One region of the Microbispora sp. KK1-11 genome, then DNA from elsewhere that is predicted to be linked to it. Evidence: predicted binding sites of a transcription regulator. Region 1 holds the regulator's gene; each other region holds the start of a gene.
What was found. The regulator LexA, encoded in region 1, represses DNA repair genes until DNA is damaged. The targets are predictions, from matches to a motif close to TCGAACANNTGTTCGA.
Positions count from the first base shown of each region.

Region 2: the regulator LexA is predicted to act here: its motif matches at 2,064-2,079, upstream of FLW16_RS15020 (Rv2578c family radical SAM protein).
Region 3: the regulator LexA is predicted to act here: its motif matches at 4,246-4,261, upstream of recA (recombinase RecA).
Region 4: the regulator LexA is predicted to act here: its motif matches at 3,292-3,307, upstream of FLW16_RS01225 (SAV_6107 family HEPN domain-containing protein).

Region 1 covers NZ_VIRJ01000012.1:119,952-125,542, forward strand. The annotation lists gene FLW16_RS45250 (cellulase family glycosylhydrolase) at 1-946, shown strand, start outside; gene lexA (transcriptional repressor LexA) at 1,037-1,753, opposite strand; gene nrdR (transcriptional regulator NrdR) at 2,186-2,650, shown strand; gene FLW16_RS19115 (vitamin B12-dependent ribonucleotide reductase) at 2,768-5,591, shown strand, end outside.
Region 2 covers NZ_VIRJ01000008.1:259,147-264,737, forward strand. The annotation lists gene FLW16_RS15010 (CatB-related O-acetyltransferase) at 1-127, opposite strand, end outside; gene FLW16_RS15015 (TetR/AcrR family transcriptional regulator) at 288-899, shown strand; gene FLW16_RS15020 (Rv2578c family radical SAM protein) at 955-2,055, opposite strand; gene FLW16_RS15025 (DUF3040 domain-containing protein) at 2,191-2,448, shown strand; gene FLW16_RS15030 (RNA polymerase sigma factor) at 2,522-3,742, opposite strand; gene FLW16_RS15035 (YciI family protein) at 3,732-4,076, opposite strand; gene FLW16_RS15040 (SRPBCC domain-containing protein) at 4,318-4,818, shown strand; gene FLW16_RS15045 (penicillin-binding transpeptidase domain-containing protein) at 4,947-5,591, opposite strand, start outside.
Region 3 covers NZ_VIRJ01000003.1:156,628-162,218, forward strand. The annotation lists gene FLW16_RS44990 (hypothetical protein) at 1-89, shown strand, start outside; gene FLW16_RS06150 (VOC family protein) at 135-623, shown strand; gene FLW16_RS06155 (DUF3046 domain-containing protein) at 704-898, shown strand; gene FLW16_RS06160 (cytochrome d ubiquinol oxidase subunit II) at 1,108-1,539, shown strand; gene FLW16_RS06165 (transcriptional regulator) at 1,536-1,910, shown strand; gene FLW16_RS06170 (ABC transporter ATP-binding protein) at 1,838-2,716, shown strand; gene FLW16_RS06175 (ABC transporter permease) at 2,713-3,798, shown strand; gene FLW16_RS06180 (hypothetical protein) at 3,821-4,096, opposite strand; gene recA (recombinase RecA) at 4,428-5,528, shown strand; gene FLW16_RS44380 (regulatory protein RecX) at 5,537-5,591, shown strand, end outside.
Region 4 covers NZ_VIRJ01000001.1:255,955-261,545, reverse strand. The annotation lists gene pyrR (bifunctional pyr operon transcriptional regulator/uracil phosphoribosyltransferase PyrR) at 1-114, opposite strand, end outside; gene FLW16_RS01235 (transcriptional regulator) at 614-1,108, shown strand; gene FLW16_RS01230 (arginine deiminase) at 1,237-2,481, shown strand; gene FLW16_RS01225 (SAV_6107 family HEPN domain-containing protein) at 2,587-3,024, opposite strand; gene FLW16_RS01220 (L,D-transpeptidase family protein) at 3,429-4,316, opposite strand; gene FLW16_RS01215 (YbaK/EbsC family protein) at 4,443-4,919, shown strand; gene FLW16_RS01210 (GNAT family N-acetyltransferase) at 4,964-5,533, shown strand; gene metF (methylenetetrahydrofolate reductase [NAD(P)H]) at 5,548-5,591, opposite strand, start outside.

The DNA of each region.
Region 1 (5,591 bases):
CTTCGTGGAGGGCGTGAGCTGCCCGAGCGGCGGCCTGTCCAACACCTGGGACAACGACCCCAGCAACGACGAGGACTGCGGCTGGTGGGGCGGCAACCTCACCAAGGCGGGGCAGTACCCGGTGCGGCTCAACGTGGCCAACCGGCTCGTCTACTCGCCGCACGAGTACGCCACGTCGGTCTACCACCAGGCGTGGTTCGACGACCCGTCGTACCCGGCGAACATGCCGGCCATCTGGGACAAGTACTTCGGCTATCTGTACAAGCAGAACATCGCGCCGATCATGGTGGGCGAGTTCGGCACGACGCTCGCCAGCAACATCGACAAGATCTGGCTCCAGGAGCTCATGAAGTACATGGGCAGCGGGGTGAACGGCATGTCGTTCACCTACTGGTCGTGGAACCCCAACTCGGGTGACACGGGCGGCATCCTGAAGGACGACTGGGCGACGGTCGACCAGGCCAAGCAGAGCATCATCTCGCCCTACCTGATCCCGCCGACCGGCGGCAACCCGACGCCGCCGGTGTCGCCCTCGGCCTCGCCGAGGGTGTCCCCGTCGGTCTCGCCGTCGGCGTCTCCCTCCGCGTCTCCATCCGCGTCTCCCTCCGTGTCGCCGTCCGCGTCTCCTTCGTCGCCGGGCGGGAAGACCTGCACCGCCACGTACAAGGTCGCCAACCAGTACCCCGGCGGCTTCCAGGGTGAGGTCACGGTCAAGGCGGGTTCCTCGGCCATCTCGGGCTGGACCGTGAAGTGGGCCTTCCCGAACGGCCAGAGCATCAGCCAGCTCTGGAGCGGCGCGCTCAGCGCGAGCGGCGCCAACGTCACGGTGACGAACCTGTCCTACAACGGCGCGCTCGGGGCCGGGGTCTCGACCACCTTCGGCTTCAACGGCAGCTGGTCGGGCACCAACGGCGTTCCCTCGCCGGTGAGCTGCACCGCCTCCTGACGGCGGACCGAACACGGCACAGCACAAGCCCGGCGCTCTCGTGAGCGCCGGGCTTGTCCCTGTGCGGCGTCCGGAACCGGTGAGCCGCTGCTACAGCTTGCGCAGGACGGCCGTCACCTTGCCGAGCACGGTGGCCTCGTCACCGGGGATCGGCTCGTAGTTGGGGTTGTGCGGCACCAGCCACACGTGCCCGTCCTTGCGCTTGAACGTCTTCACGGTGGCCTCGCCGTCGATCATGGCGGCCACGATGTCGCCGTTGTCGGCGACCGGCTGCTGCCGCACCACGACCCAGTCGCCGTCGGCGATGGCGGCCTCGATCATCGAGTCGCCCGAGACCTGGAGCAGGAACAGCGTGCCCTCGCCCACGAGCTGCTTGGGCAGCGCGAACACGTCCTCGATGCTCTGCTCGGCGAGGATGGGACCACCGGCCGCGATGCGGCCGACCAGCGGCACGTAGGCCGCGGTGGGCCGGTTGAATCCGGACTCCTCCTCGGAGGTGGCGTCCGGGTCCACCCACAGCACCGGCTCGCCCGGCAGCCGGACCTCCAGGGCCCGGGGGCGATGGGGATCACGCCGGAGGTAACCCTTACGCTGGAGCGCCGTGAGCTGGTGCGACACGCTGGAGGTGCTGGTCAGCTGGACCGCTTCCCCGATCTCCCGCATGGACGGCGGATAGCCGCGCTGCTGGACCGAGTCGCGGATCACCTCGAGGATCTTCCGCTGCCTGGGGGTGAGGCCAAGCGAGTCGCGCCTGCGAACCGCGAGGTCGCTGACGCCATCCGCTTGCTCACTTCGGTCACTCACGATGCCACCTCTCAATCCGTGTTCCTCATGTCGCACAGAGCGACCGTACCGCGATTCAAGATCACCGTCAAACAATTGTTCGATATCCAGCGAAATCGCCGATCTCGCCGTCCACATCATCGTACGGGAGTTCGATCGATCCCGTGTTCGATTTACCCGATCTTCTCTGGTCGCAGTACGCCCAGGTCAGAAGCCGTACGGAAATCGGCGGGGAAAGGCGCGTAAAGGGCGTATTCCACGGCGGGCGGGGCAGTTGATGCGGCCGTGACTGGAGGTGCGACACGCGCGCCGAACAGGCACTTCCCCGCCCAACGCCGGTTCGACTTGCGTTCAAGGTCGGGCGCTCCTACGGTTGGACCACAACATCTAGTAGTCACAGCGGTGTAAGTTCACCACACCTTGTGTTCGGGGATGTGCGTTCAGGGAGGCGATGAAGTGCACTGTCCGTTCTGTCGCCATCCGGACACCCGGGTTGTGGACAGCCGTGCGGCCGAGGACGGGGCGGCGATCCGCCGTCGGCGCACCTGCCCCGAGTGCGGGCGCAGGTTCACCACGCAGGAGACCGTACTGCTGATGGTGAGCAAGCGCAGCGGGGTCACCGAGCCGTTCTCCCGGGAGAAGGTCATCGCCGGTGTGCGGCGGGCCTGCCAGGGACGCCCGGTCGGTGAGGACTCCCTCGCCCAGCTCGGGCAGCGGGTCGAGGAGAGCATCCGGGGCACCGGCGCGGCCGAGATCGCCTCTCACGAGGTGGGCCTGGCCATCCTCGGTCCGCTCCGCGACCTCGACGAGGTGGCCTACCTGCGCTTCGCGTCGGTCTACCGCAGCTTCGAGACGCTGGCGGACTTCGAGGCGGAGATCGAGCGGCTCCGCGCGGCCCACGGCCCGGGGGGCGAGGAGTAGGTGCCTTCCCGGGGGACCGGGACGAGGCGGCGGCGCGCGACGGCGCGGCGCGACGATGAGGTTGTAACGAGCGTGGTCCGAAAGAGGGGCTCCACCGGGCCCTGGGAGGGGGAAGTCATGACGGAGACCGTGAGCGGCACCGTATCGGGCGCAGGGGGCCGGCCGGGCAAGCGCCCGCGCAAGGGTTTGAAGATGAAGCGCGTCTTCACCACCCCGGGCGTCCACCCGTACGACGAGGTCCGCTGGGAGCGGCGCGACGTCGTGATGACGAACTGGCGGGACGGCTCGGTCAACTTCGAGCAGCACGGCGTGGAGTTCCCGGACTTCTGGTCGGTCAACGCGGCCAACATCGTCACCACCAAGTACTTCCGCGGGGCGGTGGGCACCCCGCAGCGCGAGTCGAGCCTCAAGCAGCTCGTCGACCGGGTCGTGGGCGTCTACACCAGGACCGGCGTCGAGAACGGCTACTTCGCCTCCGAAGAGGACGCGGAGATCTTCGACCACGAGCTCAAGCACGCGCTGATCCACCAGATCTTCAGCTTCAACTCCCCGGTGTGGTTCAACGTCGGCACCCGCTCGCCGCAGCAGGTGAGCGCCTGCTTCATCCTGGCCGTGGACGACACGATGGAGTCGATCCTCGACTGGTACAAGGAAGAGGGCGTGATCTTCAAGGGCGGCTCGGGCTCGGGGGTCAACCTCTCCCGCATCCGCTCGTCCAAGGAGCTGCTGTCCAGCGGTGGCACGGCCAGCGGCCCGGTCTCCTTCATGCGCGGCGCCGACGCCTCCGCCGGCACCATCAAGTCGGGCGGCGCCACCCGCAGGGCGGCCAAGATGGTCGTCCTCGACGTGGACCACCCCGACATCGAGGAGTTCATCGAGACCAAGGCGCGCGAGGAGGACAAGATCCGCGCGCTGCGCGACGCCGGGTTCGACATGGACCTCGGCGGCAAGGACATCGTGTCCGTCCAGTACCAGAACGCCAACAACTCGGTGCGGGTCTCCGACGAGTTCATGCGCGCCGTCGAGGCCGGCGGGAATTTCGGCCTGCGGGCCCGGCTGACCGGCGAGGTCATCGAGGAGGTCGAGGCGCGGTCGCTGTTCCGCAAGATGGCCCAGGCCGCCTGGGAGTGCGCCGACCCCGGCCTGCAGTACGACGACACGATCAACGACTGGCACACCTGCCCCGAGACCGGGCGCATCACGGCCAGCAACCCCTGCTCGGAGTACGTCCACCTGGACAACTCCTCGTGCAACCTCGCGTCGATCAACCTGCTGAAGTTCCTGCGTGACGACGACTCCTTCGACGTCGCGACCTTCGTGAAGATGACCGAGCTGATCATCACCGCGATGGACATCTCGATCACCTTCGCCGACTTCCCGACGCAGAAGATCGCCGAGACCACCCGGGCGTACCGCCAGCTCGGCATCGGCTACGCCAACCTGGGCGCGCTGCTGATGGCGACCGGCCACGCGTACGACTCCGACGGCGGCCGGGCCATCGCGGCCGGGATCACCTCGCTGATGACCGCCGTGTCCTACCGCCGCTCGGCCGAGATCGCCGGGATCGTCGGCCCGTACGACGGCTACCAGCGCAACGCCGAGCCGCACAAGCGGGTCATGCGCAAGCACGCCGCGGCCAACGACGACCTGCGCACCCTCGACGACATGGACAAGGCCCTGCACGCCGAGGCCACCCGGCAGTGGCAGGAGTGCCTCAGGCTCGGCGAGAAGAACGGCTACCGCAACGCCCAGGCGTCGCTGCTCGCCCCGACCGGCACCATCGGCCTGATGATGGACTGCGACACCACCGGCATCGAGCCCGACCTGGCGCTGGTGAAGTTCAAGAAGCTCGTCGGCGGCGGCTCGATGCAGATCGTCAACCAGACGATCCCGCGGGCGCTGCGCCGGCTCGGCTACCTCGAGGAGCAGGTCGAGGCCATCGTCGAGTACATCGCCGAGCACGGCCACGTCGTGGACGCCCCCGGCCTGCGGCCGGAGCACTACGAGGTGTTCGACTGCGCGATGGGCGAGCGGGCCATCGCCCCGATGGGCCACGTCCGGATGATGGCGGCCGTCCAGCCGTTCCTGTCGGGCGCCATCTCCAAGACCGTGAACCTGCCCGAGTCGGCCACGGTGGACGACATCGAGCAGGTCTACCTGGAGGGCTGGAAGCTCGGCCTCAAGGCCCTGGCCGTCTACCGCGACAACTGCAAGGTCGGCCAGCCGCTGTCGGTCGCGAAGAAGACGTCCGAGGAGGTCCCCGCCGAGACTTCCGCCGAGAAGGAGCCGATCGTCCAGGTCGTGGAGGTCGCGCGGCCGACCAGGCGGCGGATGCCGAACCAGCGGCCGAGCACCACCACCCGCTTCACGGTGGGCGGCGCCAAGGGCTACATGACCGCCTCGTCCTACCCCGACGACGGCTTGGGCGAGGTCTTCCTCAAGATGTCCAAGCAGGGCAGCACGCTCGCGGGCGTGATGGACGCCTTCTCCGTGGCGATCTCGATCGGCCTCCAGTACGGCGTGCCGCTGGACACGTACGTGCAGAAGTTCGTCAACATGCGCTTCGAGCCTGCGGGCATGACCGACGACCCCGACGTCCGGATGGCGCAGTCCGTGATGGACTACATCTTCCGGCGGCTGGCGCTCGACTACCTGCCGTACGAGGACCGGGCGGCTCTGGGCATCTTCTCCGCCTCCGAGCGGGCCGCGCAGCAGCGCGGCGAGGACCCGGCCGCGCTCCAGGACGTGGACACCGCCGCCCTGGCGCAGTCCGCGCCCATTGAGAGCGGGCAGGCCGCGCCTGTCGAGAAGGCGCAGTCCGCGCCCGCCGAGGCGAAGCCCGCCGAGGGTCCGTCCGCCGGGCAGGTCGTGCCGGTGGCGGTGCCGGAGCCGCGCCGGGTCGGCGCCTCGCTGGAGAGCCACCAGGGCCGTACGGCGGACG
Region 2 (5,591 bases), on a different contig from region 1:
GGTCGTCGTAGTAGGAGAACTCCCCGACCTCGATCAGCGGTGAGGTGACCAGCGGTTTCAGCAGCACCACCCGCGGTTGCCCGGGCATCGGATGCAGCACGGTCGGGTCGGCGGGCACAGCCGGCATCACGCGTCGTTTCCTTCCTGGCGAACGCACCGGAAGCAGCGATAACTCCACTAGTGCGACAGTTGATGCATTAAGATACTGCCATCACGCCGTCAATGGAGCAAACCGGACACCAGCGATGACTTCTTCGGCAGCACAACCACCGGAGGGCGCCCGGCCCGTGCCACCGCCCCACCGCCGCCCCGGCGGCCGTACCGCCCGTATCCGCAGGCATGTGCTCGACGCGGTGCTCGCGGAGCTCGGAGAGCGCGGCTATGACGGGCTCACCATGGACGCCGTCGCCGCCCGTGCGGGTGTGCACCGCGCGACGGTGTACCGGCGCTGGGGAGACGTCGGCGGCCTGCTCGCCGACGTCCTGGACGCGGCGGGCGACGACGCCTGGCAGCCCCCGGACACCGGCTCCCTTGAGGGCGACCTGGCCGCGCTGAACCGCGAGATCCAGGACGCGCTCACCGCACAGCCGCCGATCGTGGCGGCCCTGATCGCCGCCTCGTTCCGCTCCGAGAAGGCCGACCACGCCCAACGGCGGCTCTGGGAGGACCGGTACGCCCGCTGCGAGGTCATCGTCCGCCGGGCCGTCCAGCGCGCCGAACTCCCGCCGCGCACCGACGCTCGGCGACTGCTCATCGCCGCCACCGCGCCCCTGTATCACCAGCTTGTGCTTCTCCGCACGCCACCCGATCCGGGCCTGCCCGGCCAGGCGGCCAGGACCGCCACCCTCGCGGCATCCGCCGGCGCCTTCGCCGAGCCCCCGCAGGTCGGCGACGCCTGACGGGACCGGTCCGGCCCGCGGCCGAGCGGAAGCAGCCGCACCTGCCGGCGGACGCCTAAAGGAGCGTGAGCTGTTCGGGCGTCGCGGCCGGTGCGGGCCGGGGGGCCGGTGGCTCGCCGGGCCGGTGCCCGGCGCGGGCGCCGCGCGCCCCTGCCGCTCGATCGCCGCGCGGGGCCGACCGGCCGATGCCGTGCTCGCGGGCGAGCGCGCGCACGGCCTGGCCGATCCGTTCCTGGTACGCCTTGGGGGCGTAGGCACCCCGGCCGTACAGCTCCAGATAGCGGGGAACGAGCCGGGGGTGCTCGCGCGACAGCCAGGCCATGAACCACTCGCGCGCGCCCGGCCGCAGGTGCAGCACGATCGGTGTGACGTGCGTGGCGCCGGTCTCGGCGATGCGGCGCACGGTGGTCTCCAGCGCCCGCGGGGAGTCGCAGAGATAGGGGAGGATCGGCGCCATGAGCACGCCGCACGGGATGCCGTGCTCGTTCAGGGTGGCGCACACCTCCAGCCGTTTGCGCGGCGAGGGGGTGCCCGGCTCGACGGCCCGCCACAGTGACTCGTCGGTGAACCCGATCGAGACGGCCGTGCTGACGTCGGTCACCTCTGCCGCCTCGGCGAGCAGCCCGAGGTCGCGCAGGATCAGTGAGCCCTTGGTGAGGATCGAGAACGGGTTGCGGGCGTCTCGCAGGGCCTCGAGGATGCCCGGCATCAGCCGGTAGCGGCCCTCGGCCCGCTGGTAGCAGTCGACGTTGGTCCCCATCGCGATGGGGTGCCCGCCCCACCGGGGCGCCGCGAGCTCTTTGCGTACGAGGTCGGGGGCGTTGACCTTCACGACGATCTTCGAGTCGAAGTCCCGCCCGGAGTCCAGGTCGAGGTATTCGTGCGTCCTGCGGGCGAAGCAGTACGTGCACGCGTGGGTGCAGCCACGGTAGGGGTTGATCGTCCACTCGAACGGAACCCGGCTGGCCGAGGGGACCCGGTTGATGATCGACCGCGCGTGGATCTCGTAGAAGGTGACGCCGCGGAACTCCGGGGTGTCGAAGGTCCGGGTCACGGCCGACCGGGCGAACAGGGGCGTCGTCTCGCCCTGTCCGCCGTCACGCCCGCCGTCCCCCGTGTTCATGCCCACGTCGAGGCGCAGCCCGTCCCATCGCACCCTTCGATTAGAACAGAGGTTCGATGGAGATGGCAACGTGCAACGCGTCGTAAATCGCGGCCCTGGAAACGGCTAACGATCTTCATCGTTGGGCAGAACGTCGGCACATACCTTGCGTTCTGGGAGAGTTGCGCGATGGCCTGGTCGCAGGACGAAGAGCGGATGCTGGCGATGATCGAGCGGCACCTCACCGACGAGGACCCGAAGCTTGCGGCCAGGCTCGAGTCGTTCAACCACCGTGCGGGGCGCGGGCGGCAGGGGCGGGGGACGGGCCGCCACCGGCCGGGCCGCTCCACTGTGATCATCGCGGTGAGCTGGCTGCTCATCGCCACGTTGATCGCGACCCTGCTGGTCATGGCCCTGCGGCACGACGCCGCCGCTCTCCCGGTTTAGCGGCGCTCGGAATCCCGCCGAGCACGCCCACCCCTCGCCGATCGCGCCGGGGGCGATCGGTTGATCATGCCCGTCATCCGCCGGACCGGCCGGGCTCCCTCAGGACGGAGGGCGCGGTCTCGGCCAGGCGGTCGGCGAGGAAACGCTGTTCCGGCTCGGTCTGCGCGAGATCGAGCGCCCGGCGATAGGCGTGGTGAGCCTCGGCGTCGCGGCCGGCGCGACGCAGGAACTCCGCGCGGGTGGAGTGGAAGTACCGGTAGTGGCCGAGGTCGAGGCGGTCGAGGATGGCCAGGCCGGCCTCGGGCCCGTCGATCTCGGCCACGGCGACGGCCCGGTTCATCTCGACGATCGACGAGCGGGTCTGCCTGGCGAGCGTCTGGTAGAGCGCGGCGATCTGCCGCCAGTCGCGGGGCTCCTGCAGGTAGAGGTCGGCGATGGCCCCCTGGACCAGGTAGGGCCCGGTGCGCCCGCGTGCCGTGGCCCGTCGCAGCAGCGCCCGGCCCTCGTCGATCTGCCGCGCGTCCCACAGAGCGCGGTCCTGCTCGTCGAGGGGGACGATCCGCCCGTCGCGCAGGCGGGCGGCCTTGCGCGCGTCGTGCAGCAGCATCAGCGCCAGCAGCGCGAGCACTTCAGGTTCGTCCGGCAGCAGAGCGGCGAGCGCCCGGCCGAGGTGGATCGCCTCCGCGGCGAGGTCGACGCGGCCGCCGCCCCAGCCCTGGTTGAAGATCAGGTAGATCACGGCGAGTACGGCCGCCAGCCGGTCGGGCAGCCGGTGATCGGGCGGCACGGCGAACGGGATGCCCGCGTCGCGGATCTTGTGTTTGGCCCTGGTCAGCCGCTTGCTCATGGTCTCGAACGGGACGAGGAACGCCAGCGCGATCTCGTCGGTGGACAGGCCGCCGAGGGTGCGCAGGGTGAGCGCCACCTGCGCGTCGAGGGCGAGCGCCGGGTGACAGCAGGTGAAGATCAGCTCCAGCCGCTCGTCCGGGATGGTGGCGGCGTCGTCCACGAGGACCTCCGGTGGCTGTGGCCCGGTCTCGATGTCGCGGGTGAGCAGCGTCGTCTTACCGGCCAGGACCTGCCTGCGGCGCAGGTGGTCGAGGGCGCGGTTGCGTGCGGTCGTGATGAGCCAGCCGGTGGGGTTGGCCGGTTCCCCGTCGCGTGGCCAGCGTTCGGCGGCGATGGCGAACGCTTCGGCGGCCGCGTCCTCGGCCAGTTCGATGTCGCCGAGGATCCCGACCAAAGTGGCCAGCACGCGACCCCACTGCTCGCGGAAGACGGCGTCAAGCGCCACGGAAGCGTCCGTCGAGGATGGGCCGCACCTCGATCGCGGTGCCGGGTCTGGTCGTCCGGAGCAGTTCCGCGGCGGTGGCGAGTGCCCCGTCGAGGTCGTCGGCCTCGATCAGGATCAGGCCGGCGAGGTACTCCTTGCTGTCGATGAACGGCCCGTCGGTCAGCAGCATCCGTCCTTCGTCGTTGCGCAGCGTCGTCGCCGACTCGTCTGCGTGGAGCCGCGTCCAGCCGGTGACGTCCGGCCGGTCGAGCAGGGGAGCGAGAGCATCTGAAATCGGGCGCGTTGCCCGGTCTGTGGTCTCCGCCGGGCTGTAGGCCAGCAACGCGTACTGCATGGGTCCTCCGGTCGGGGGTCGACATCGCGTCAAGTATCAGACGAACAGCGTCGCCGTGGACGGACAGCGACCGCCGACGGAATTTTTCCGGCGGGCGTGTCCGTCCGGCGCCCGGCCGTTCGTCACTGCTGCAGATCCGCCCGACAGATCCGCCCGGCAGGGCCGGTTCAACCGCTGGGACTGAACACAGGCCAGGCAAGCCCGGCCCGCAGAACTCCCGCCCACAGAACGAGGAGAATCGATGACCACCGAACCCACGCCCAGCCCGGACACCGCCAGGCTCGAGCGCACCTACGACGCTCCGGCGGAGCTCGTCTGGGAGCTGTTGACCACCGCCGCCGGCCTCGAGGAGTGGTGGGTCCCCGACGGTTTCGAGATCCGGGTGAGCGAGCTCGAGCTCAGGCCGGGCGGCCGGTTGCGGTACATCATGACCGCGACCGCGCCGGAACAGGTGGCGTTCATGCGGAACACCGGCAACCCACTCTCTGCCGAGTTCCACAAGACGTTCACCGAGGTCGCGTCGCCGACCCGCCTCTCCTATCTGTCACTGATCGACTTCGTGCCCGGTCACGAGCCGTACGAGCACCTGACGACCATCGACATCGAGCCCGCAGGTGACCGCACGAACCTGGTCATGACGCTCGATCCCCTCCACGACGAGACCTGGACGCGGCAGCACCGCGCCCATCGCGGCAACGAGCTCGACAACCTTCAGGCGGCGATCAGGCGACGCGCACTCTGATCGCCCATGCCCGGCGAACGAGACGCGGCGCCGCCCCGGTCACGGCAGTGGCGGTGCCACGACAGGGCTGCACCCTCGCCCCCCGGTCGAGCGCCGCGGCCGCCAGACTGACCTGAGCCGGCCTGACCTCAGGACAGGGACTTGAGGAAGTGCGCGGCGACCGGGGCGGCCACCTCGCCGCCCATGCCGCCGGCCTCCACGACGACGGCGAAGGCCAGGTCGCCGCGGAAGCCCATGAACCAGGCGTGCGAGTCGAGTTCGGGCCCGGTGCCGAACTCGGCGGTCCCGGTCTTGCCCGCCGTGCCCGCGGGCAGCCCGGCGGCGTGGGCGGTGCCCTTGGTGACGACCGCCCGCATCATCGACCGCAGGCTCTTGACGACCCCCTCCGGCAGCTTCTTGGGGTCGGTCTTCTGCTCCAGAGAGGGCACCAGCGTGGGCGGCCGCCAGGAGCCGTCGGCCACCGCCGCGGCCACGCTGGCGATCACCAGCGGGCTCGCGGTGATCCTGGCCTGCCCGAACGACTCCGCGGCGAGTTCGGCGTCGCTGGCGGCCTTCGGCATGCTGCCGGGGGTCGCCGGGACGCCGATGCGCAGGGGCTGGTTGAAGCCCAGGTCCGTCGCCAGGTCGTACAGCTTGCGCGCACCCAGCTTCTGGGCGGCGAGCGGGGCGAACGTCGTGTTGCACGAGTGGGCGTAGGAGTCGAGGAACGACAGCGACCCGAACGCCTCGTGGTCGGAGTTGCGGATCTTCAGCCCGCCGACGACCGCCTCCTT
Region 3 (5,591 bases), on a different contig from region 1:
AGGCCCGCCAGGCGCGCGAGTCGCGGTACGAGGCGCTGCGGGCGGAGCGCGTGGAATGGGTGAGCCGGCGAAAATGGATGCTCCCCTGACCCCGGGTGGCATGAGATGCCGCCATCAGGACAATCTTCCTCAGTATGGAAATCGACTACGCGGCCATCGAGGCGGAGCGCGCGCGGATCCGCGCGCGCTACCTGAGCGAGCGCCGTGCCGCAAGCAGCGCGAGGGGCCTGCACCACTTCGCGCTGATCTCGTCCGACGTCGAGCGGACGATCCGCTTCTACCACGAGCTCCTCGAGTTCCCGCTGACCGAGATATTCGAGAACCGCGACTACCGCGGGTCCAACCACTTCTTCTTCGACATCGGCAACGGCAACCTGCTGGCGTTCTTCGACCTCCCCGGCCTCGACCTGGAGCCGTACAAGGAGGTCCTCGGCGGGCTCCACCACATCGCGATCTCCGTGGAGCGGGCGACGTGGGAGCGCCTGCGCGGCAAGCTCGACGCCGCCGGTGTGCCCCACCAGGTGGAGAGCGGCAGCTCGATCTACTTCCAGGACCCGGACGGCGCCCGGCTGGAACTGCTCGCCGACCCGCTCGGCGAGATGTACGGCACCCGCGTCATGTGACGCCGTCTCCTGCCGTGGGGCAGTGATCGCGACGCCGCGGCCGGGACGGGACATCCGGGCCGCGGCGTCATACTGAACGCATGCGCCTCACAGACTTCTGGAACAGGATGCGCCGCCACTTCGGGGAGGCGTACGCGGAGTCGTGGGCGAAGGACTACGTGATCTCCGGGCTCGGCGGGCGCACGGTCGAGCAGGCCCTCGCGGAGGGTGTGGCGGCCAAGCAGGTCTGGCAGGCCGTCTGCCAGGAGGTCGACGTGGACCCCAAGCTGCGCTGACACTCCCTCTCCCGCCCTACCGGCAGACCGCACCGGCTGGGCTACCGCTCGGCGGCGCTCTCCGCCGGCTTCATCCCGTGACCGCGGCAGTGTGATCCCGTCACACGCCGCTCCGTGCATGACCCATATCCTCCGTCGTCCGCGACATCCACTTGAACGCCGGTTAAGTGGTTGCTACCGTGTTGAGTGGATGAACACGGAGGAAGAGCATGAGCGGAGACGACTTCACTCCCGATGAGGCTCTCCAGGAGATCGGGCGCGTGGGGCGGCGGGTCCGGAGTTCCTCGCGCGGGCCCGGACGGGCATACCTGTTCGTGGGACTGGCCACGATGGTCTACTGGCCGGTGATATTCCTCGGCGGCCATCCGCTGCCGTTGCTCGCCGGGCTCGGGTGGATCGTCCTGACGGTCGCCCTGTGCGTGTACTGGGCCCGGCTGCGGGTGCACGACCGGCTGATGAAGCGGATCAACGGGCCGGTCTCGGCCGCGTATGTGGTGACGATGACGCTGACGTTCGTCGTCGGCGTCTGGCTGCGCCCCGACCGGCCCACGGCGGGCTGGACGGCGGCGCTCGTCGCGCTGTCGGTGCTCGCCGGGCTGCCCCTGGTGTTCGGCGGGCTCCGCGTGGTGAGGAACCGGTGACGGCCCACCCGCGCCACGAGCTCGACGAGATCATCCACGCGCCGGTGCGGCTGTCGATCGTGGCGGCCCTGGCGGCGGCGGACAGGGCCGACTTCCGGTTCCTCCGCGACACCATCGAGGTCAGCGACTCGCTGCTCAGCAAGCACATCCTCACGCTCGAAGAGGCCGGATACGTCCGGGTGGAGAAGACCTTCGTCGGCAAGCGCGCACGCACCTGGCTCTCGCTGACCGACCAGGGGCGTAGGGCCTTCGAGACATACATGGACGTTCTGCGACGAATTGTGGAGGCGACCCCCCCGTGCTTGAGATCGACGGCCTGCGCAAACGCTATGGAGACAAGACCGCCCTCGACGGAGTGGGCTTCACCGTGAGGCCGGGCGAGATGTTCGGGTTCGTCGGCGCCAACGGCGCGGGCAAGACGACGACGATGCGGATCGTCATGGGCGTGCTCGACGCCGACTCCGGGGAGGTGCGCCTGGACGGGCGCCCGGTGACGTACGACGACCGCCGCACGTTCGGCTACATGCCGGAGGAGCGGGGCCTCTACCAGAAGATGAAGGTCGCCGAGCAGATCGAATACTTCGGCAGGCTCCACGGGCTCGCCCCGGCCGCCGCGCGCTCGGCCACTGCCACTCTGATCGAACGGCTCGGCCTGGTCGAGCGGCGCGACGACGCCGTGGAGGCGCTGTCGCTCGGCAACCAGCAGCGCGTGCAGCTCGCCGTCGCGCTCGTCCACGAGCCGGCGGTCCTGATCCTCGACGAGCCGTTCTCGGGCCTCGACCCGCTGGCGGTCGACGCGCTCGCGGAGGTGCTCAAGGACCGCGCCGCCGCGGGTGTGCCGGTGATCTTCTCCAGCCACCAGCTCGACCTGGTCGAACAGCTCTGCGACTCGGTCGGCATCATCTCGGCGGGCCGCATGGTGGCGTACGGACCGGTCGGCGAGCTGCGCGAGCGGGAGGGCCGCGGGGTGCTGCAGGTCGTGGTCAGGGACGCCGCGCCCGGCTGGGCCGACGGCTTGCCCGGCGAGCTCACCCGCGAGGGCGACCGCGACGTCCTGCTGTGCGAGGAGGGCGACGACCAGGACATCCTGCGTACGGCGATCGGCGCGGGCAGGGTGGAGCACTTCGGCCGCAGGCAGCCGACGCTGGCCGAGATCTTCAGGGAGGCGGTGGCATGAACGGCCTGTGGCTGGTGGCCCAGCGGGAGATCCGCACGCGCGTCAGGACGAAGTCGTACCTGATCAGTCTGGCGGTCAGCGCGGTCCTGGTGGCGGCGCTCGCGTTCCTGCCCAAGGTCCTGGGCGGCGACGACACCTACAACGTGGGCGTCGTGGGCCAGGCGCCCCCGCCCGCGGCCCAGCTCGCGTACTCCCGGTGGCCGGACGAGGCGGCCGCCCGGAAGGCCGTGGTCGACGGGGACCTCGACGCGGCCCTGATCAACGGGGACAAGGTCCTCGCGAACGGCGAACTCGACCAGCGGCTCGGGCTGGTCCTGGAGAGCGCCCACCGCGACGCCCAGATAAGCGCGGCCGGCCTCACCATCACGCCGCTGACGGTGGAGTCGGTCGGCGCGGACGCCCGCTACCAGGGCGTGCGCACCGGCATCGCCACGCTGATCGTGATGGTGCTGTTCTTCCTGCTCATCTACTCTTCGATGTTCGTCGCCATGGGCGTGGTGGAGGAGAAGGGCAGCCGCATCGTGGAGATCCTGCTCACCTCGGTGCGTCCCTGGCAGCTCCTGGGCGGCAAGATCGTCGGGCTGGGCTCGCTGGGGCTGGTCAACCTCGTCGTGGTCATCGCCGCCGGTCTGGCGGCGTCGTTCGCGACCGGCTTCACGGCCGACCTGCCGCCCGGAATGGGGGGAATCGTGGTCAGCGCGGTCGTCTGGTTCGTGCTGGGCTACGCCTTCTTCTCGGCGCTCGCCGCCGCCTTCGGCTCCCTGGTGTCGCGGCAGGAGGAGCTCAACACCGTCCTGACGCCGATGACCATGCTCATGATGTTCACCTACCTGACGGCCTACTTCGCCGCCGTCGAGCCGACGGGCACGGTCGCGCGCGTGCTGTCGTTCGTGCCGCCGTTCTCCTCGATGGTCATGCCCGTGCGTACGGCGGCCGTCGACGTGCCGCTGGGGGAGATCCTCATCGCCGGAGCGCTCATGGTCGTGGCCGTGGTGGCCGTCCTGCTGGGCGCGGCCCGCGTCTACCGGCGGGCGGTGCTCCGCACCGGCGCCCGGGTCAAGCTGGGCGAGGTCGTCCGCTGACGGCGGGGGCGCCGGCGGAGGATCAGGGGGGCCGGGAGAGCGTCTGACCGATCAGTTCGGCCGCGCGGCCGGGGTCGGCGGCGCTCTCCTGGCCGCCCGGCGCCCACAGGAACATCCAGCCCTCCTTGGCGGGCGTCGCGAAGACGATCGTCTGCCTGCCGGTGCCCGGGTGCCAGACGGACAGGACCGGATCGTCCGTGCCGAGCAGTCGCGCGGAGAGACCGTGCTCGGGGAGCCGCGCCGCGAGCGCCTCAAGGCGGGCCAGGCGCTGTCCGCTGTAGTCGCCGGTGCCCGTCACGTGGCCCCTCCAGCGGGGAGATCCAGCTTTGCTACAAGGATCGTCCCAGGTCAGCGCGCTGGCAACCACGGCAGAGTAACGCCCGGGAATGTAACGGCGCGGTTGGGACGCCGTTCCTCCCCGGACTCCCTGGCGGTTCCGGCATGTGATCGAACAGTCGTTCGGCTATATTGGACTGGTCGCCGCCGGGGTGCGCGCCGTCAGGTCGCCGGGGCGCGACGGACTCCCGGCCCGCCTTCCGGGGCGGGCTGCGGGAAGCTCCGGAAAATGTCGGTGGCACCCCGTAGCTTTTCGGTGACCGAGCAGACGACCACCCTTCAGGGGGCACCCAATGGCAATCAACGACCGCGAGAAGGCCCTTGAGACCGCCCTCGCGCAAATCGAGCGGCAGTTCGGCAAGGGCAGCGTCATGCGCCTCGGAGACGACGCGCGTGCCCCGATCGAGGTCATCCCCACCGGTTCTATCGCTCTCGACGTCGCCCTCGGCATCGGCGGCTATCCCCGCGGCAGGATCGTCGAGGTGTACGGTCCCGAGTCCTCCGGTAAGACGACGGTCGCCCTGCACGCCGTGGCCAACGCCCAGAAGGGCGGCGGCATCGCCGCGTTCATCGACGCCGAGCACGCCCTCGACCCCGAGTACGCCAAGAAGCTGGGCGTCGACGTCGACGCGTTGCTCGTCTCCCAGCCGGACACCGGTGAGCAGGCGCTGGAGATCGCGGACATGCTGATCCGCTCCGGCGCCGTCGACATCATCGTGATCGACTCGGTGGCGGCCCTCGTGCCGAAGGCCGAGATCGAGGGCGAGATGGGCGACAGCCACGTCGGCCTCCAGGCCCGCCTCATGTCGCAGGCCCTGCGCAAGATCGCCGGCGCGCTGAACCAGACCCGGACCACCGCCATCTTCATCAACCAGCTCCGCGAGAAGATCGGCGTCATGTTCGGAAGCCCCGAGACCACCACGGGCGGCAAGGCGCTGAAGTTCTACGCGTCGGTGCGGCTGGACGCGCGCAGGATCGAGACGCTCAAGGACGGCACCGAGCCGGTCGGCAACCGGACCCGGGTGAAGGTCGTCAAGAACAAGATGGCCCCGCCCTTCCGCCAGGCCGACTTCGACATCCTGTACGGCATCGGCATCTCCCGCGAGGGCGGGCTGATCGACATGGGCGTCGAGCACGGGTTCGTGCGCAAGGCCGGCGCCTGGTACACGTACGAGGGCGACCAGCTCGGGCAGGGCAAGGAGAACGCCCGCAACTTCCTGAAGAACAACCCCGACATCGCCAACGAGATCGAGAAGAAGATCAAGGAGAAGCTCGGTGTCGGGCCGCGGCTCGACACGCCGAGCGAGCCCCCCGCCGCTCCGGCGGCGCCGCCCGCCCCCACGTCCGGCCGGGGCAGCAAGGCGGCCAGCGCGCCCAAGCCGGGTGACGTCTGAGCGCAGGCATGAGGCGCGACGAGCCCCCCGGCCCGGACGACGGGATCGGGCCGGGGGACTGGA
Region 4 (5,591 bases), on a different contig from region 1:
GACGCTCTCCGCGCCCCTGGTGCGTTCGAGGATCTCGTGCGCGATCCGGGTGAGCGCCCGGTGGATGTCGGGCCCCTCCAGGACGGCGCGGGCCGGATTTCGGGCATCAGACATGAAAAAGTCACCGCCTTTCCCGCCTCACGGGACGGGTCTTAAAAGGGTGTCGGTTCTGCTTAGAGTATCAGGGCCGTCTGCGAACCCCCCTCCCGCCAGGGGTGATGCCCCCGGAGGAGCCGTTCGCCCTCGGCGTGACGAGGACGTGCCGGGGATCTCCGGGGATCTTCGGGGACCCTCCGGTGACGTTCCGGGACGTTCGGGGGCCGGGCGAGGGGTGAGCGAGGGGCGGGCCGGGGATCGGAAGCCGCATCGCGCCGGGTGTCGGTGATTTCGGTGAGAGCACTGTTTGACGCTCTTTTTTCCAATCAGCTTGACCTTTGGGAGTGTCGGCTTTACCGTCACTGTCCGTAACCACAACACGCGACCTTCCTGGGTAAAACCCGACGCAGCGGTCACCGAAGGTGCCGGTCACGGGCACCAGCCCCGGTGTTCGGAACGCTTGGGACAAGGACGCACAATCAAGTGAGAAGAGACATAGAAAGCCGGGGGCCACACGATGCCGTCTGACTACGCCAAGTCGCTGGGCGCGCGCCTGCGCGCTATCCGGACCCAGCAGGGGCTGTCCCTGCACGGTGTGGAAGAGAAGTCCCGCGGACGGTGGAAGGCCGTCGTCGTGGGCTCCTACGAGCGAGGTGACCGCGCGGTGACCGTGCAGAAGCTCGCCGAGCTCGCGGATTTCTACGGAGTGCCGGTGTCGGAGCTTCTTCCGGGCGGAGCCGCCCCCAGCCCGCTTGCGCCCGCTCCCAAGCTGGTCATCGACCTGGAGCGGCTGTCGCAGCTGCCGAAGGACAAGGCCGGCCCGCTTGCCCGTTACGCCGCCACCATTCAGAGCCAGCGGGGCGACTACAACGGCAAGGTGCTGTCCATCCGGCAGGAGGACCTGCGCTCGCTCGCGGTCATCTATGACAAGTCGCCGGTCGAGCTGACCGAGGAGTTCATCCACTGGGGCGTGCTCGACGCGGAGGCCCGCCGCGCCGTCGAGTCCTTCTGACCTCCCGCCCGGTTCGTACGCGGCTCCCCGCACCGATGTCCGCCCTCTCCGGCGTAGTCATGGGCGGCGCCTCCGCAACGGGGAGCCGCCGGTACGAGTGATTCCCGCCACGCGGGGATAGGCAGGACATGACGTTTTACGTGGGCTCCGAGGTGGGCAGGCTTCGCCAGGTCCTGGTCGACATACCCGAACTCGCGCTCAAGCGGCTCACCCCGGGCAACAAGGACAGCCTGCTGTTCGACGACGTGCTGTGGGTGCACCGCGCGCTGGAGGAGCACCGGGAGTGGTGCGAGGTGCTCGCCGGGCGCGGCGTCACGGTGCACCACCTCGGCGACCTCCTGCGGGAGGTGATCGAGATCCCCGACGCGCGCAAGCACATCCTCGACGGCAGCGTCGACGAGCACTGGTTCGGCCCGCTGGCCGCCGACGCGATCCGCAACACGCTCGACGCCCTCGACGCGGACACGCTCGCGCCGCTGCTGACCGGCGGGATCACCAAACGCGAGATCATGGAGCTGGGCTGCGACCCCGGCTCCATCGCCTTCCACACGCTCGGCATGGACGACTTCGTCCTCCCGCCGCTGCCCAACCACCTGTTCGCCCGCGACACCTCCTGCTGGGTGTACGACGGGGTGTCGATCAACGCGATGCGCAAGAAGGCGCGCAGGCGGGAGACCGTCAACTACGAGGCGGTCTACCGATGGCACCCGCTGTTCGCCGCGGGATACGGCAACCCCGACGCCGGCGGGTTCAACGTCTGGTACGAGGGCGTGCGCATGGCCCCGGCCACCATCGAGGGCGGCGACGTCCTGGTGCTCGGCAACGGCGTCGTGCTCGTCGGGGTGAGCGAGCGCACCCAGCCGCAGGCCGTGGAGATGCTGGCGACGAACCTGTTCCGGGCGGGATCGGCGACCCGCATCGTGGCGCTCGACCTGCCCAAGACCCGTGCGTTCATGCACCTCGACACCGTGATGACCAACGTCGACGTGGGCGTGTTCACCAAGTACGCCGGGCTCGGCATGCTCCCGTCGTACACGGTGGAGCCGGGCGACACCGACAAGGAGCTGAAGGTCACCGACCACCCGCCGGAGGACATGCACAAGGCGATCGCCCGGGCCCTCGGCCTTGACGACATCAAGGTCCTCACGCCGACGCAGGACGTGCACGCGGCCGAGCGCGAGCAGTGGGACGACGGCTGCAACGTGCTGGCGCTGGAACCCGGCGTGGTCGTGGCCTACGAGCGCAACACCACGACCAACAACCACCTGCGCAGGCACGGCATCGAGGTGATCACCATCCGGGGCAGCGAGCTCGGCCGCGGACGCGGCGGGCCGCGGTGCATGAGCTGCCCGCTGGAGCGCGACCCCGTCTGATCACCCCGGCGTGCGCCTCGTTCCCCGCATCACGGTGGGCGCCCCGGCTCCTTGCTGCCCCTGCGCGGGTGCTGCGGGGGCCGGGGCCATGGGCGGAGACGGAGGTCAGCCGGCCATGGGCAGGGTGGGGCGGCCGGGCAGGCCGAGGATCGACTCGACCTCGCCGACGAACCTGTCCGCCTCCGCTATGATCTCTTCTGCGTCGTTCTGCGTGACGGCTCGGACCATGCCGGCCTCGGCCGCCGCACGCTTGGTCGCGCTGACCGCGAAGTAGGCCGCCCAGTCCGCGAGCTTGGGCTCGGCCTCCGGCAGCAGCTCCCAGGCGCTGCGCAGCCGCCGCCTGCGGCCGTCCATCGGCCGCGGACGGGCCGCGAGGATCCCGGCGGCCGCACGGAGGGCCGCCAGGTGGGCCGACACGTAGCGGTCCGCGGGGGTGGGCCCGACGGTGGCGTCGGCGAGGCATGCCCTGGCGTCCGCGAGGTGTGCCAGAACCGCCTGCGAGAGCCGGGGCCCGCTCTTCTGGTCGTCGTTCTCCTCAGTCATGCCCGCCTCCTTGAGTCGTGGCACTCCGGCGAAGGTCGCCGGTGACTTCACAGTCGCAGATCGCACCGACAATTTCGCCGGCCGGGAGATCCCGTGAACCGCTCGAGATCGCCCGACGTTTCTCAGGCTCCCGTGGGCGGCCGGACGAGGAGCTTCCCCTCTCCCCGTCCGGCCCACGCCGCGGGCCGTGCCGCATCCGTCTCCGCCGACGACGAAGGCACGAATCCGACGGGGTGGGCGCGAGCCGCGAGTCCCACGCCCACTCCATCGAACATAGATTCGATCATGTCCTCTGTCAAGGCTGTCAACGAATACGTGTTCGAGGACCGCGTTCGAAACGCGGGGCGGAAACGGCGGAGGGGCCCCGCGCGACCACCTCGCGCGGGGCCCCTCCGGGGATGGCGTCAGCGCCTGAAGGCGCCCCTGACGTGCACAGGGACACCCTTGCCGAGCAGGCCCGGCAGGATCTCGGCCACGTTCATGGGCAGCCGCACGCAGCCGTGCGACGCCGGGTAGAGCGGCACCGAGAGCGCGCCGTGAAGCGCGATGCCGCCGTTGAAGAAGATGGGGTTGTAGAGCTGCCCGAGGTAGGACCGGTGCCAGCCCTTGGCCCGCCAGGTGGTCTTGTAGTCGCCGGTCGGCGTGCGGGCGCTGCCGGAGAACCGCTGCCGCTTGCCGTTCCAGGTGGCGTACTCGGTGTAGGGGATGCCGCTGCCGCTGGACATGTGGCTGATCAGCACCGGCACGCCACCCCGGTACAGAACCATCACCTGCTTGGTCAGGTTCACCTCGACGCGGGTGGCCTTGCCCCTGGGCACCAGGACCTTGGGCGCCCGGGGGTTCTCCAGCGCCCTCCAGGTGCGGGCGGCGACCGTGCTGGTCGGCGTGATCCCCTGCACCTTCTGGAACGCCCAGACCGCCGTCAGCGTCGCCCCGCCGTACCGGCCGTCGGCGCTGCCGGGCACGTACCCGAGCTCCTTGAGCCGGGCCTGCAGCGCCTTCACGGCGGAGCCCTTGGCGCCGAGCTTGAGCGTCTTGCCCGGGGCGGTGAACGGCGGATAACCGGTGGCGCGGGCGGGGACGGCGCTCCGCGCCGGGAGCGCCGGGAGCGCGGAGGACGCCCGAAGCGCCGAGGACGCCTGAAGCCCCGGGAGCGCGGTCCCCGCGGTGACCGCCCCCGTCGGCAGGGCGGTGCGCGCCTGCGCCGTGCCGCTCACGCCGGTCGCCGCGAAGGCAGTCGCGAACGTCGCCGCCCCCACCGCGACGAGCAGTCGCCGTCGACCCCTCATCATGACCAACCCCCTCATAAGCCCGTTTCTCGATCAAAGGACTCACCTTACGGTCCGATTGTGAGCCGCGTGATCGTAAGTGGCCATAATCGGCCGCGTATGTCCTGGCAATCCGTTTAGAGTGACCGGGTGGCAGAAAAGTTGCATCCGAACGTCGTCCGGGTCCAGGAGGCCCTGCGGGCCCACTCGGTGGCGGGCGAGGTCGTCGTGCTCGACGAGGCCGCCCCGACGGCCGCCACGGCGGCGGCCCAGCTGGGCTGCGAGGTCGGCGCGATCGCCAACAGCCTGATCTTCGACGCCGACGGCGCGCCGCTGCTGGTGCTGACCAGCGGCGCCCACCGCGTGAACACCGACCTGATCGCGAGGCTCGTGGGGGCGGCGAAGGTGCGGCGGGCCACACCGGAGTTCGTCCGCGAGCACACCGGGCAGCCCATCGGCGGCGTCGCCCCGGTCGGGCACCCCGCGCCCATACGGACGCTGGTGGACACCTGGCTGGGCAAGCACGACGTCGTGTGGGCCGCCGCGGGGCACCCCCACACCGTCTTCCCCACGTCCTACGACGAACTGCTGCGCATCACCGGGGGCACGGCCGCCGAGGTGGAATGACGCCTGCCGGACCGGTCCGGCGGCGTTTTGCTAGTGTGCGACGAGTGATCCAACTGCGACGGGTGGGGCCCGACGAGTTCAGGGCGGTGCTGGACACCGTGCTGGAGATCTACACGGTCGCCATGCGCCCGCCGTCGGACCAGCTCGCGGGCCGCATGGCGATCATGCGTAACCACGCCACCTATCCCGACTTCGACTGCGTGCTCGCGGAGGACACGCAGGCCTCCGGCGTCGCCGGCTTCGCCTACGGCTTCCACGGCGGCCAGGGCCAGTGGTGGCACGACGTCGTACGCGGGGCGCTGCAGGACCGGGCAGGGCCGGTGGTGGCGAACGCCTGGTTCGGCGACGCCCTGGAGATCGCCGAGATCCACGTGCGCCCCGAGTATCAGGGCCAGGGAATCGGCCGGCGACTGATCCACACGCTGTGCGAGGGCCGCCCGGAGCGCACGGCCGTGCTGTCGACGCACGACGCCCCCACCGTGGCCCGGCACCTCTACCGGGACGTCGGGTTCGCCGACCTGATGACCAGGTTCGTCTTCCCAGGCGGTTACGAGGAGTACGTGATCGCCGGGGTGCGCCTGCCGCTGCCCGAGCCCGGCGCCCGCGAAGGCTGACGGGACCGGCCGGCTCAGCCGGCCACGGCGGCGGGCACGCTGTGCAGCGCCTGGAACA